DNA from 2 places in the Streptomyces sp. NPDC025806 genome. Region 2 is predicted to be linked to the other one. Evidence: riboswitches for the same ligand, from Rfam matches in the RefSeq annotation. Region 2 holds a riboswitch; the other holds the start of a gene.
What was found. A riboswitch is a leader RNA that binds a small molecule or an ion and turns the genes downstream of it on or off. The one in region 2 is predicted to bind cobalamin.
Positions count from the first base shown of each region.

Region 1: it holds a riboswitch for cobalamin, as region 2 does, so the genes downstream of both, nicT (Nickel transporter NicT) here and ACZ4E1_RS24290 (ribonucleoside-diphosphate reductase subunit alpha) in region 2, are expected to answer to the same signal.

Region 1 covers NZ_JBVHMU010000016.1:137,222-144,615, reverse strand. The annotation lists gene rho (transcription termination factor Rho) at 16-1,152, shown strand; gene ACZ4E1_RS30905 (GNAT family N-acetyltransferase) at 1,184-1,675, shown strand; gene ACZ4E1_RS30900 (inorganic diphosphatase) at 1,740-2,261, shown strand; cobalamin riboswitch at 2,328-2,549, shown strand; gene nicT (Nickel transporter NicT) at 2,579-3,694, shown strand; gene ACZ4E1_RS30890 (CaiB/BaiF CoA transferase family protein) at 3,825-5,021, shown strand; gene ACZ4E1_RS30885 (hypothetical protein) at 5,068-6,384, shown strand; gene ACZ4E1_RS30880 (LacI family DNA-binding transcriptional regulator) at 7,130-7,394, opposite strand, start outside.
Region 2 covers NZ_JBVHMU010000010.1:305,520-312,913, reverse strand. The annotation lists gene mctP (monocarboxylate uptake permease MctP) at 1-586, shown strand, start outside; gene ACZ4E1_RS24295 (nucleoside hydrolase) at 701-1,681, shown strand; cobalamin riboswitch at 1,730-1,862, shown strand; gene ACZ4E1_RS24290 (ribonucleoside-diphosphate reductase subunit alpha) at 1,989-4,349, shown strand; gene ACZ4E1_RS24285 (ribonucleotide-diphosphate reductase subunit beta) at 4,349-5,368, shown strand; gene ACZ4E1_RS24280 (hypothetical protein) at 5,402-5,569, opposite strand; gene ACZ4E1_RS24275 (helix-turn-helix domain-containing protein) at 5,664-6,626, shown strand; gene ACZ4E1_RS24270 (bifunctional albaflavenone monooxygenase/terpene synthase) at 6,648-7,394, opposite strand, start outside.

The sequences.
Region 1 (7,394 bases), on a different contig from region 2:
GGACCCTGATCGACCATGACCACCATCGCACCCGAGAAGCCCGGCACGACGACCCCCGTGCGGGCCCGCGGCGTCCTCGACATCGGCCCGAACGGGGCCGGGTTCCTGCGCGCCCCCGATCTGCTCCCCACCTCCCACGACGTCCAGGTCCCGGCCGCGCTCATGCGCCGACTCGCCCTGCGCAAGGGCGACTTCGTCGACGGCACGTGCGCGAGGCCGCACACCCTGACGGCCGTGGACACCGTCGACGCGCTCCCCGCCGACACCGCCCGGCACCGGCCCCGCTTCGCCGATCTCACTCCCCTGCACCCCACCGAGCGGCTGCGCATGGAGAGCCCGGCGAGCGGGCTCGCGGGCCGGGTCGTCGACCTGTTCGCGCCGGTCGGCAAGGGGCAGCGCGGCCTGGTCGTCGCGCCGCCGCGCACCGGCAAGACCGTGCTGCTCCAGCAGCTCGCCGCGGCCGTCGCCGCCAACCACCCCGAGGCCCACCTCATGGTCGTGCTCGTCGACGAGCGGCCCGAGGAGGTCACCGACATGCGGCGCTCGGTGCGCGGCGAGGTGTTCGCCTCGACGTTCGACCGTCCCGCCAAGGCGCACATCGCACTCGCCGAGCTCGCCGTCGCCCGCGCTCAGCGGATGGTAGAGCGGGGCCGTGACGTCGTGATCCTGCTCGACTCGCTGACCCGGCTGTGCCGGGCCCACAACAACGCCGCGGCCGCCGGTGGCCGCACCCTGTCGGGCGGCGTCGACGCGGGCGCCCTCCAGGGGCCGAAGCGGCTGTTCGGCGCGGCCCGCAACACGGAGGAGGCGGGCTCCCTGACCATCCTCGCGACGGCCCTCGTCGAGACGGGCTCCCGCGCCGACGACTTCTTCTTCGAGGAGCTCAAGAGCACCGGGAACATGGAGCTGCGGCTCGACCGCGCCCTCGCCGACCACCGGATCCACCCGGCCGTGGACCTCGACCCGTCCGGCACCCGCCGCGAGGAGCTCCTGCTCACCGCCGAGGAGACGGCCGCCGCACACGCCCTGCGCCGCGCCCTCGGCCGGCGGGACGACCGGGCCTCGTACGAGACGCTGCTGGAGCGCATGCGGCAGACGCCGGACAACGCGGCGTTCCTGCGCCAGGTCCGCTCCACCGTGCCCGGCGCCTGACGGCGACCCGCGGATGCGTAATACTCGAAGCATGAATGCGAGGATTACCCAGCCCGGGGCCCGGCCCGACGTCACGGTCCGGCGCGCCGTCGCCCGCGACGCACGGCGCCTCACCCGCATCGTCCGGGGCTCGCGCGCCTACGAGGGCCACTACGCGGCGATGGTCGCCGACCACCGCGTCACCTCCGGCTACATCGAGGCGCACCGGGTCTTCGCGGCCGTGGACCGGGCCGAGGGCCGCGTCCTCGGCTTCTACGCGCTGCTCGTCGACGCGGCCGAGCTGGACCTGATGTTCGTCGCGGACGACGCGCAGGGACTCGGCGTCGGCCGGCTCCTCGTCGACCACATGCGGTCCGAGGCGCGCGCCGCGGGCCTCGATCGGGTCCGTGTCGTCGCGCATCCGCCCGCCGAGGGCTTCTACCGTGGGATGGGCGCGCTGCGCACCGGGACCGTCCCCGCACAGCCGCCCGCGGTCGGCTGGGAGCGACCCGAACTCGAATTCGCCGTTCCGGACGGCGTCTGAGGGGTTCCCGATCCGCCGCACCCGGCGCACACTCGGGACGTCGGAATGGGGCAAGGAGGCCACATTGGGCACGCTGGACAGCGGACAGGCGGGCGCCGACGAGGCGTTCGACGTGATCGTGGAGATCCCGCAGGGCTCCCGGAACAAGTACGAGATGGACCATGAACTGGGCCGGATCCGGCTCGACCGGATGCTCTTCACGTCGACCCAGTACCCCGCGGACTACGGCTACGTCGACGGCACGCTCGGCGGCGACGGCGACCCGCTGGACGCGCTCGTACTGACCGGCGGCGACGCCACGTTCCCGGGCTGCGCCGTCGAGTGCCGGGCCATCGGCATGTTCGTGATGAGCGACGAGAAGGGCCCGGACGAGAAGATCCTCTGCGTCCCCGCCCACGACCCGCGGCACCGCGCAGTCCGCGACATCGACGACATCCCCGAGTTCGACCGTCTGGAGATCACCCACTTCTTCGAGGTCTACAAGGACCTGGAGCCCGGCAAGTCCGTCGAGGGTTCGCACTGGGAGGGGCGCGTGAAGGCGTACGAGGAGATCGCGCGGGCCCGCCGGCGCCGTACGGCCGGCTGACGCCCGGCCGCATGTGATCTTTCCTACGTGCGCGGAGTGCGTCTATGCAGTCACGCTCCGGCCCCTCTAGGGTGGGCGGGCCGTGGTGTTCGGGAAGACCGGTGACAACCCCTCAGGGGCCAAGTCCGGAGCGGCCCTCGCCACTGTGATCGGGTCTCGTGCCCCCGCCCTCGGGCGGCACGAGGCGCACCGCTTCATCACGCCACTGGCGGCCCCGTGCCGCTGGGAAGGCCGGAGCGGTGTCGCTCGCCCGTAAGCCAGGAGACCGGCCACGGCATCTCACGAAGTGATCCACGAGGTGCTGGAGCGTGATCGGCTTGACCCTGCCCGCGAACTCCCCGACGAGTCCGCCGTCCGCCTACCGATGGCGGCGCGAGGACACCCTGCGCACAGCGGGCCTGATGGCGGTGATCCTCGCCCTGCACGTCGTCGCGTTCGGTGTGCTCTTCCTGCTCGTCGTCCCCGGTCACTACCGGGTGGACCACAAGGCGTTCGGCATCGGGCTCGGCATCACGGCGTACACGCTGGGCATGCGGCACGCCTTCGACGCCGACCACATCGCCGCGATCGACAACACGACCCGCAAGCTGATGGCGGACGGCAAGCGTCCGGTGTCCGTGGGCTTCTGGTTCGCGCTCGGTCACTCCAGTGTCGTCGTGGTCCTCGCGGCGCTGGTGGCCGGCGGCACGGCGCTCGCGACCACGCTGACCAGTGACGACTCACGTACTCACCAGGTCCTCGGGGTCGTCGGCACGACCGTCTCCGGCACGTTCCTGTATCTGATCGCCGCACTGAACCTGGTGGCCCTGCTCGGCATCATGAAGGTGTTCCGGGCGATGCGCGGCGGCTCGTACGACGAGCGGGAGCTCGAAGCGCACCTGGACGCACGGGGGTTCATGAACCGGATCCTCGGCCGCTTCACCCGTTCCATCACCCGGCCCGGCCAGATGTTCCCGCTGGGCTTCCTGTTCGGGCTCGGCTTCGACACGGCGACCGAGGTCACGCTGATGGTGATGGCGGGCAGCGGCGCCGCGGCCGGACTGCCCTGGTACGCGGTGCTGTGCCTGCCGCTGCTGTTCGCCGCGGGCATGAGCCTGTTCGACACGCTCGACGGCACGTTCATGAACTTCGCCTACCAGTGGGCGTTCTCGAACCCGGTCCGCAAGGTGTTCTACAACCTCACGATCACCGGACTGTCCATCGCCGTCGCCTTCTTCATCGGCACGATCGAACTCGTGGGCGTGCTCCACGAGAAGCTCGACCTGACCGACGCGGTCACGGGCTGGATCGCCGGCCTCGACCTCGACAACGTCGGGTACGTGATCGTCGGGCTGTTCGTCGTGGTGTGGGTGGCGGCGGTCGCGTACTGGCGTCTGGCGAAGGTCGAGCAGCGCTGGTCGGCGCGGCTGGCCGACAGCGGCGGCGCCGGCTGAGCGGGCCGGACGGGAGGTCTCCGGCCGGGCCCGCGCGCGCATCGCGTACCGTCCGGCGGGAGAGCCCGCCGGACGCCGCGCCCCCGCGTCCGTCGCCCCCGCGTTGTCGCCCCTGCACGGAGGAAGCCCCATGAGCACGGCCCGCCTGCCCCTCGACGGCATCACCGTCGTCAGTCTCGAACAGGCGGTGGCCGCCCCGTTCGCCACGCGCCAGCTCGCCGATCTGGGGGCGCGGGTGATCAAGGTGGAGCGGCCGGGCGGCGGCGACTTCGCGCGCCGCTACGACGAGACGGTGCACGGCCAGTCCAGTCACTTCGTGTGGCTGAACCGGTCCAAGGAGTCCGTCACGCTCGACGTGAAGACGGCGGAGGGCCGCGAGGCACTGGAGCGGCTCCTGGCCCGCGCGGACGTCTTCGTGCAGAACCTGGCGCCGGGCGCCGCGGCCCGCCTCGGCCTGTCCGCCGCCGCGCTCGCCGAGCGGCACCCCTCCCTCGTCGTGTGCGACATCTCCGGCTACGGCTCCGACGGGCCGTGGTCGCACCGGAAGGCGTACGACCTGCTGGTGCAGTGCGAGACCGGCGTCGTGTCGGTGACCGGCAGCCCGGAGGAACCGGCGAAGGTCGGGATCGCGATCGCCGACATCGCGGCCGGCATGTACGCCTTCTCCGGGATCCTCACGGCGCTGTACGAGCGCCGGGACACGGGAGTGACGCGCTCGGTCGAGGTGTCGCTGTTCGAGGCGCTGGCCGAATGGATGGGATACCCCGCGTACTACACGGCGTACTCCGGCGCCCAGCCGCCGCGGGTCGGCGCGGCGCACGCGACGATCGCCCCGTACGGGCCCTACCCGGCGGCCGACGGGCGGACGGTGCTGCTCGCGATCCAGAACGAGCGGGAGTGGGCCGCGTTCTGCGCGCACGTCCTGGACGACGCGGCGCTCACCGACGACCCGCGCTTCCACCGCAACTCCTCCCGGGTCGCCCGGCGCACCGAGCTCGACGCCATCGTGACGGCACGCTTCGCCGAGCTGGACGCGGACGAGGTCGTGACGCTCCTTGACCGGGCCGGGATCGCGAGCGCCCGGCTCAACACGGTCGAGGACTTCCTCGCGCACCCGGTGCTGTCCGGCCGCGACCGCTGGCGCGACGTGGACACCCCGGGCGGCCCCGTCCGCGCCCTGCTCCCGCCCGCGACGCCGCGCGGCCTGGAGCCCCGGATGGCGCCGGTGCCCGCGGCGGGCGAACACACCGCTGCGGTACTGGCCGAACTGGGGCTCGACGGCGAGGAGACACAACTCGCGCACAAAACACCCCAATCGGAGCGATAAAGTATCCCGTCAACCCGCACGTGCCCGATCACCCAGGAGTACCTACGTGACCGTAGCCATCGACTCGTCCGAGGCAGCCGTCCCGTCCGGCGAGGACGCCGAGGACACCGGGGGCGCCGTGGTCCCCGCGGCCGGAGAGACCGCTGGGGCTGCTGAGACCGCCGAGGCCGACGGGGCCGTCGGGGCCGTCGGGGCCGTCGAAGCCGGGGCTGTCGTGCCGCCCGTGCCCGCGCCGGCGTCGCCCGCCGCCGGGGAGGAGAACTTCTGGCAGCCCGAGGCGCCCGCCGCGGCTCCGACCGGGGACGCCACCGGCGCGGACGTGGACGCGGAGGCCGGCGCATCGGTCGAGGACGCCGAGGACCTCTCCGGTGAGGTGCCGGAGGCCATCGTCCGGGACGCCCGCGAGTTCGGCGGCTACGCCCGGACCGGCGGCTGGACCTTCGCGCTCAAGGTGGCACGCAGCGTGCGCCCCGGCGGGCAGGCCGCGGGCGAGACGGAGAAGGTCTCGGCGCGCCGGTTCGCTGCGCTCGCCGAGTGCTCGGCCGATCGCGTCATGCGTTTCTACAAGACGTGGGACCGGGCGGCCGACGACGGCCTGGTCCCGCAGTTCGAGGCGCTCGCCCCGGGCGTCGAGGTCGAGCTGCCGGACGCCGACGTGTGGCTGTCGTACTACGTGTCGCGCTCCAGCGCGACGTCCGTGCGCGGCCAGGCGATCTCGGAGGCGGCCGAGGCGGAGGGCATCCGTCCGACGAAGGCGCTGGAGGTCGCGGAGAACCCGACCGCGCTGCGCGCCGCGATCCTCGCCGACCCGGGCACCGCGGAGGCGGCCCGCAAGGCGCTCATGGACCGCCTCGGCGAGGACCCGGTGCTGCGCTCGGGTCTGGCCCGCGACATCGTGCGCGCCGACGAGCTGAAGAAGGCCGTCGCCGAGGAGGCCAAGACCGGGGGCCAACTCGAGTACGTGCGGAAGATCGCCGAGGACGGCCAGGTCAAGACGGCCGCGGGCCAGAAGATCGAGGCGTCGCCCGAGCTGCGCGAGGAGGCCGAGCGGCACCTGTCGCTGATCGACGAGCTGGACGAGGACGAGGAGGCGGGCGAGTGGGCCCGCGAGGCGTACGACACGGTGCGCAACCTCGTCGCCGAGACCGTCGAGAAGGACCCGGAGCTGCGCGTGCAGGAGCGCCGCGCCAAGTTCTACAGCAGCATCTCCAAGGCGACGAAGGCCTTCGAGGAGCTGACCTTCGACGACGTCGCGGAGATCGACGACATCGTCGAGGACGACATGGTGCGGCGCCTGGAGGAGCTCCAGCAGGCGATCGCCGCGTGCCTCACGGCACTCCAGAAGGCACACCCCACCGCCTGACCCCGCCCCGCCGGGCGCGGCCCCACAGTGGCCGCGCCCGGCGTCGGGCGATCTCGCTCCGGCATCCGGCGCCTGAGGCCTCACCACGGACGCCCCCGGCGCCCCCGGCCGGTCCGAGCCGCGCACACTCCAGCAACCGGCGCCCGGCGAGGCCCGCGCATCCAGCCGAGTGTGGGCACCCAGCACCCCCGCCGGTTCGAACCACCCGCCCCAGGAGCCAGCAACCGGCGACCGGCGACCGGCGACCAGCAACTCGACGGTGGCCCCCGCCGGAGCCCTCCCCACCGAGCCCCCGCCTCCGGCCGGGTCGGCACCAACTACCCCGGCGGTTCGAACCGCCCGCGCCCCGGAAGGCGGCGACCGGCGCCGCGCAGGAACTCACCTGTGTCCCCCGCCGGAGCCCTCCACACCGAGCCCCCGCTTCCGGCCGGGTCTGCACCAACTGCCCGGCGGTTCGAACCGTCCGCGCCCGGAAGGCGGCGACCGGTGCCCCGCAGCAACGCACCGGTATCCCCCACCGGAGGCCTCCACGCCAAGCCCCCGCCTCCAGCCGAGTCGGCACCCAACACTCCAGCCAGTTCGAACCACCCGCGCCCCGGAAACCGGCAACCGGCGACCCGCACGGAACTCACCAGCTTCCCCGCCCGGAGGCCTCCACACCCAGGGCCCCACCTCCAGCCGAGTCGGCACCCACACCCCAGCCCGCTCGGACCGCCCGCGCCCCAGAAACCGGCGGTCGGCCGAACTACCCGCCCTCCCCCGCCGGAGCCCTCCGTACGGACGAGCCCCGTACCTCCAGCCGCGTCGGCACCAGGGTTCCGGCCGGATCGAGGCGGCCGTCCTCCAGGACCGCCACCATGTGCTCCACACCGGCCTCCGCGACGGCGCGCGGGTTCAGGCTCAGCGTGGTCATCGGCGGGTCGGTGTGCAGCGCGGTCACGTCCTCGCTGACGCAGACGACGAGCAGGTCGGCGGGCACGTCGAAGCCGGCGCGCCGCACCGCCTCCAGC
Region 2 (7,394 bases):
CGGCGCGCTCGTCCCCGCCGCGATCATGTCCATCGCCGCGGCCAACCTCTTCACCCGCAACATCTACAAGGACTTCATCAAGCCGGACGCCACGCCCGCCCAGGAGACCAAGGTCTCCAAGCTGGTGTCCCTGCTGGTGAAGGTCGGCGCGCTCGCCTTCGTCCTCACCATGGACAAGACCGTCGCCATCAACTTCCAGCTGCTCGGCGGCATCTGGATCCTGCAGACCTTCCCGGCCCTGGTCGGCGGTCTGTTCACCCGCTGGTTCCACCGCTGGGCGCTGCTCGCCGGCTGGGCCGTCGGCATGGTCTACGGCACGGTCGCCGCGTACGGGGTGGCCTCGCCGACGCAGAAGCACTTCGGCGGCTCCGCCAAGGAGATCCCGGGCATCGGCGAGATCGGCTACATCGGCCTCACCGCGTTCGTCCTGAACGTCGTCGTCACCGTGGTCCTCACCTTCGTCCTGAAGGCGCTCAAGGCCCCGGACGGCATCGACGAGACGTCCCCGTCGGACTACACGGCCGACGCCGGTGACAAGGGCGTGCAGGTCGAGCTCCCGGCCGTCGGGACCGGCGCCGGACACTAGCCGCGCACCTTTCTCGAAGGACGAGCCCCTCCGACTCCGGAGGGGCTCGTCCCGTTACGGTGGCCGACGGTCGGCACCACCCGTCGATCGGCACCACCCGCCCTGGAGGAACCCTTGACCGCACCCATCGTCCTCGACAGCGACCCCGGCATCGACGACGCCGTCGCGCTCCAGTACCTGCTCGGCACCGGCCTGTGGGACCTCAAGGCCTACACGACCGTCGGCGGCAACGTGCCCGCCTCCCAGACCTTCCGCAACGGCCGCGCCCTGGCCCGCGCCTTCGGCATCGACGGCGACGTGCCCGTGCACCGGGGCGCGGGGCGCCCGCTGACCCGGCTGCCGTACTCCGCGGCCGGCGAGTTCCACGGCGCGGAGGGCCTCGGCGCCGAGCGGCTGCCCGACGCGAGCGTGCCCGAGCAGACCGAGTCCTCGGCGCAGGCCATGCTCCGCCTCTCGCGCCGGTACGAGGGCGAGCTGACCGTGTGCGCGACGGGCCCGCTGACCAACGTGGCCCTCGCGATCACCGAGGACCCGGACTTCGCGCGGCGCGTGAAGCACCTCGTCTTCATGGGCGGGGCCGCGGAGGTGCCCGGGAACATCACGCCGGTCGCCGAGTTCAACGCCTGGGCGGACCCGGACGCCGTGGACCTCGTGGTGTCCTCGGGCATCCGGTACACGATGGTCGGGCTCGACGCGACGCACGGCTGGCGCTTCACCAAGGACCACCTGGCCGTCCTGGAGGACGCGGGCGAGGGCATGGCACTCACCGCCCGCCTGATGCGCTACTACCTGGACGCGTACACGGAGGCCGCGGGCAGCCCGCTGCACGACCCGCTCGCCGTCGGGGTCTGCGCCGACGAGTCGTTCGTCACCGCCGCCGACGGCACCGTCGTCGTGGAGTGCGCGAGCGAACTCACCCGCGGCAAGACCGTGTTCATCCCCTACGACAGCGACTACCCGCGCGCCTACTACGCCGAGTCCCCGCTCGTCGCCGCCCGCACCGCGCACCGCGGCCGGGTCGCCCTCGGCACCGGCCCGCGCGACTTCACGGCCGACTTCGTGACGACGCTCCTGAAGCGGCCCGGGGTGGCCTGACCCTCACCGCGACACAACATGTGGGCCCGGAGCGGAAGCCCGGGCACAACATGTATGCTCGCTCTCGCTGTCGTCGCAGGGGAATCCGGTGCAAGTCCGGAACTGTCCCGCAACGGTGAACGTAAGGCCGCAAAAGGCCCCTCACGTGAGTCCGAAGACCTGCCGACGGTGCACCCGAGCCGTCCGGCCCGGGTGTCGAAGACGTCAGGGCCTCGCGGAACGGGCCGGTGACGCGGGCGCCCCCTGTGCGCGTCCGGGCCACTCCTCCTCCCCGCGGGCCCCGAGCCGAGCGAGGGAGAGCCCCCCAGTGACGATCGCGCCCGCCGATCCCGCCTCAGCCCCGGTCCGTGCCGAAGCCGATGCCCCCGGCACCGCGCTGCTGCGCACGCTGACCGAGCTGACCGCCGACCTGACCGACGCCGACCCGGGCCGGGTCGCCGCCGCGGCGCTGCGCGGCCGGTCCGCCCGGGCCGACGAGGCGGAGCTGCGCGAGCTCGCCACCGAGGCGGCGGCCGGACTGATCTCCGAGGACCCGGCCTACTCGCGGCTCGCGGCGCGCCTGCTCACCCTCACCGTCGCGGCCGAGGCCGCCTCGCAGGGCGTCACCTCGTTCACCGGCTCGATCGAGGTCGGGCACCGGGAGGGCCTGATCGCGGACCGCACCGCCGAGTTCGTGCGCGTGCACGCCGCCGCGCTCGACGCGCTGATCGACCCGGCCGCCGACGACCGCTTCGGCTACTTCGGCCTGCGCACGCTCTTCAGCCGCTACCTGCTGCGCCACCCGATCACCCGCAAGGTCGTCGAGACGCCGCAGCACTTCCTGCTGCGCGTGGCCTGCGGCCTGGCCGAGGACGAGACGGTGCGCGCCCTGGACGAGGTCGCCGCGCTGTACGGCCTGATGAGCCGGCTCGACTACCTGCCCTCCTCCCCCACGCTGTTCAACTCCGGCACCCGGCACCCGCAGATGTCGAGCTGCTACCTGCTCGACTCCCCGCTGGACGAGCTGGACTCGATCTACGACCGCTACCACCAGGTGGCCCGCCTCTCGAAGCACGCCGGCGGCATCGGCCTGTCGTACTCCCGTGTCCGCAGCCGCGGTTCGCTGATCCGGGGCACCAACGGGCACTCCAACGGCATCGTGCCGTTCCTGAAGACGCTCGACGCGTCGGTCGCCGCCGTGAACCAGGGCGGGCGCCGCAAGGGCGCCGCCGCCGTGTACCTGGAGACGTGGCACTCCGACATCGAGGAGTTCCTGGAGCTGCGCGACAACACGGGTGAGGACGCGCGCCGCACGCACAACCTCAACCTCGCGCACTGGATCCCGGACGAGTTCATGCGCCGGGTGAACGAGGACCGGCCGTGGTCGCTGTTCTCTCCCGCCGACGTGCCCGAGCTGGTCGACCTGTGGGGCGAGGAGTTCGACGCCGCGTACCGCGCGGCCGAGGCCGCGGGTAAGGCGCAGAAGACGATCCCCGCGCGGGATCTGTACGGCCGCATGATGCGCACCCTCGCGCAGACCGGCAACGGCTGGCTGACCTTCAAGGACGCCGCGAACCGCACCGCCAACCAGACGGCGGAGCCCGGGAACACGGTCCACTCCTCGAACCTGTGCACCGAGATCATCGAGGTCACGGACGACGGCGAGACGGCCGTGTGCAACCTGGGCTCGGTCAACCTCGGCGCGTTCGTGGACACGGCCGCCGGGGACATCGACTGGGAGCGCCTGGACGCGTCCGTCCGCACGGCCGTCACGTTCCTGGACCGGGTCGTCGACATCAACTTCTACCCGACCGAGCAGGCGGGCCGCTCCAACGCGAAGTGGCGTCCGGTGGGTCTGGGCGCGATGGGCCTGCAGGACGTGTTCTTCAAGCTGCGGCTGCCCTTCGACTCGGAGGAGGCGCGCGCCCTCTCCACCCGGATCGCCGAGCGGATCATGCTCGCCGCGTACGAGGCCTCGGCGGACCTCGCCGAGCGCCACGGGCCGCTGCCGGCCTGGGAGAAGACCCGCACCGCGCGCGGTGTCCTGCACCCGGACCACTACGGCGTCGAGCCGGTCTGGCCGGAGCGCTGGGCGGCGCTGCGCGAGCGCATCGCCGCGGTCGGCATGCGCAACTCGCTGCTGCTCGCGATCGCCCCGACCGCGACGATCGCCTCGATCGCCGGTGTCTACGAGTGCATCGAGCCGCAGGTCTCGAACCTGTTCAAGCGCGAGACGCTCTCCGGCGAGTTCCTCCAGGTCAACTCGTACCTGGTGGAGGAGCTGAAGAAGCTCGGCGTGTGGGACGCGCAGACCCGTGAGGCGCTGCGCGAGTCCAACGGCTCGGTGCAGGACCTGACCTGGGTGCCCGCGGACGTGCGCGCGCTGTACCGCACGGCGTGGGAGATCCCGCAGCGCGGCCTGATCGACATGGCGGCGGCCCGCACCCCGTACCTGGACCAGGCCCAGTCGCTGAACCTGTTCATGGAGACGCCGACCATCGGCAAGCTCTCCTCGATGTACGCGTACGCCTGGAAGTCGGGCCTGAAGACGACGTACTACCTGCGCTCGCGCCCCGCGACGCGCATCGCCCGCGCGGCGGCCCGCTCCACCGTCCCCGTCCAGGTGGCCGACCCGGACGCCGTCGCCTGCTCCCTGGAAAACCCCGAGTCCTGCGAGGCCTGCCAGTAATGACCACCCCTGCCACCGAGAAGAACCTGCTGGACCCGGGCTTCGAGCTGACCCTGCGTCCCATGCGCTACCCGGACTTCTACGAGCGCTACCGGGACGCCATCAAGAACACGTGGACGGTCGAGGAGGTCGACCTCCACTCGGACGTCGCCGACCTCGCGAAGCTGTCGCCGGGCGAGCAGCACATGATCGGCCGTCTTGTCGCGTTCTTCGCGACGGGCGACTCGATCGTCTCGAACAACCTCGTGCTCACCCTGTACAAGCACATCAACTCCCCCGAGGCGCGCCTGTACCTGTCGCGCCAGCTGTTCGAGGAGGCCGTGCACGTCCAGTTCTATCTGACGCTCCTGGACACGTACCTGCCCGACCCGGACGACCGCGCGGCCGCGTTCGACGCGGTCGAGGAGATCCCGTCGATCCGCGAGAAGGCCGAGTTCTGCTTCAAGTGGATGGACTCGGTCGAGAAGATCGACCGTCTGGAGACGAAGGCCGACCGCCGCCGCTTCCTGCTGAACCTGATCTGCTTCGCGGCCTGCATCGAGGGGCTCTTCTTCTACGGGGCCTTCGCCTACGTGTACTGGTTCCGCTCGCGGGGCCTGCTGCACGGGCTCGCGACGGGCACCAACTGGGTGTTCCGCGACGAGACGATGCACATGTCCTTCGCGTTCGACGTGGTCGACACGGTCCGCAAGGAGGAGCCGGACCTGTTCGACGACGAGCTGCGGGTCCAGGTGACCGACATGCTGCGCGAGGCGGTCGACGCGGAGCTGCAGTTCGCCCGTGACCTGTGCGGGGACGGCCTGCCCGGCATGAACACGGACTCGATGCGGCAGTACCTGGAGTGCGTCGCCGACCAGCGTCTGCAGCGGCTCGGCTTCGCGCCCGTGTACGGCTCGGAGAACCCGTTCTCCTTCATGGAGCTCCAGGGCGTCCAGGAGCTGACGAACTTCTTCGAGCGCCGGCCCTCGGCCTACCAGGTGGCGGTGGAGGGCTCGGTCGGCTTCGACGAGGACTTCTAGGCAACCTCGGAGGGCCGAGTGCCCTCTTCCTGGTCAGGCGACCGTGGTGAACCGGGCCTGGTGGGACGCGCTTTCGGCGTCCTGCCGGGCCCGGCGCAGCTGCCGGTCGATCCTGCGGTCGTGGGCCATCCCGTAGAGGGAGGGGGCGGCGAGGAGGAGGAAGACGACGAGGACGGTGAGGTAGTTCATCGCTGCGTTCATGTCCTCCACTCTCCCGCCCGTCAGGCCCTCGCAGCAGTGGCAGGACTGTCATAGAACCTCGAATTCCTGCCACGCCTGAGGCACACTGGACCGCATGCTGAAAAACGTGGCGGCAGTACTCCTCGACGGTGTGCACCCCTTCGAACTCGGCGTCGTGTGCGAGGTGTTCGGCCTCGACCGCAGCGAGGCGGGACTGCCGGTGTACGACTTCGCGGTGGTCTCCGCTGAGGGCCCGGCGCTCGGCACGCACGTACCCGGCATGACCGTCTCCACGCCGTACGGACTGGACCGGCTGGAGGAGGCGGACCTCGTCGCCATCCCCTCGGCCGGGCGGCGCTACGAGGCCTATCCGCCGGAGCTGCTCGACGCGCTGCGCCGCGCGGTCGACCGGGGCGCCCGCGTCCTGAGCCTGTGCGCGGGCGTGTTCGTGCTCGGCGAGGCGGGGCTGCTCGACGGGCGCCGCTGCGCGGTGCACTGGCGGTACGCGCGCGAGCTCGCCGCCCGCTTCCCGCGCACCCGCGTCGACCCGGACGTGCTGTACGTGGACGAGGGGCCGGTCGTGACCTCGGCGGGGACGGCGGCCGGGATCGACGCCTGCCTGCACCTCGTGCGCAGCGAGCACGGCACCGAGGTGGCCAACGCGATCGCCCGCCGCATGGTCGTGCCGCCGCACCGCGACGGCGGGCAGGCCCAGTACGTGGAGCGGCCCCTGCCGGCGACGCGCTGCGACACGGTCGGCGAGGTGCTCGCGTGGATGGAGCGGAACCTGGACCGGCCGGTGACCGTGGAGGAGCTGGCGGCACGGGCCCTCATGTCGCCGCGGACCTTCGCGCGGCGTTTCCAGCAGGAGACCGGCACGACGCCGTACCGGTGGCTGCTGCGCCAGCGGGTGCTGCTCGCCCAGGAGCTCCTGGAGCGGACGGACGAGACGGTGGACGCCATCGCGGCGCGCGCCGGGTTCGGCAACGCGGCCGCGATGCGCCACCAGTTCATGAAGGCGCTCGGCACGACACCGAACGCCTTCCGGCGGACGTTCCGGGTGCGGGCGGCGGCCTGAGCCGCGCCCGCCCCGGACGGGTCACCTGGCCCGCACCTCCAGCAGGGCGCCCTTCGGCTGCAGCGTGATCCCGATGCGGGCCGTGCTGTCCGTCCCCTCGGTCGCCGCCAGGCGCCACTTCTGCACCACCGTGCCGAGAATCAGCGACAGTTCGGCCATGCTGAAGTGGTCCCCGGGGCACTTGCGGTTGCCGACGCTGAACGGGGCGTGGGCGGCGGGCGTGACGTCGGCGGCCCGCTCGGGCAGCCACCGGTCCGGGTCGAAGGCCAGGGCGTCCCGGAACGCGCGCGGATCGCGCTGCATGGCGAGCGGGCTGTAGAGGATGTCCGTACCGGCCGGAATGCGATACCCGCCGAGTGTCGTGTCGACGGAGGCGAGCCGTGTCAGAATCCAGACCGCCGGGCGTATCCGCATCGACTCGGTGATGAGATTCCGCATATATGCGAGTTCTCCCAGATCACCGAAAGCGACCGGGCGATCCCCGCCCGTCACGGATTCAACTTCCTGGCTCAGCCGGTTTTCGTGCTCGGGGTGTTCGGCGAGGAGCTGGAAGACCCATGTCAGGGTCTTCGCCACATTCTCGGCACCGGCCACGACGAGAGACACGACCTGGTCGTGCACCTCCTGTTCGTTGACGGCTTCACCATTTTCATCGCGGTCGTCGAGCAATGCCGCGAGGAGGTCATCGGGATTGCCGCCCGAAGCCGCCTCGGCCCTGCGCTCGGCGATGATCTCGTCGACCATGCGATGCAGATCGGCCAACGCGTT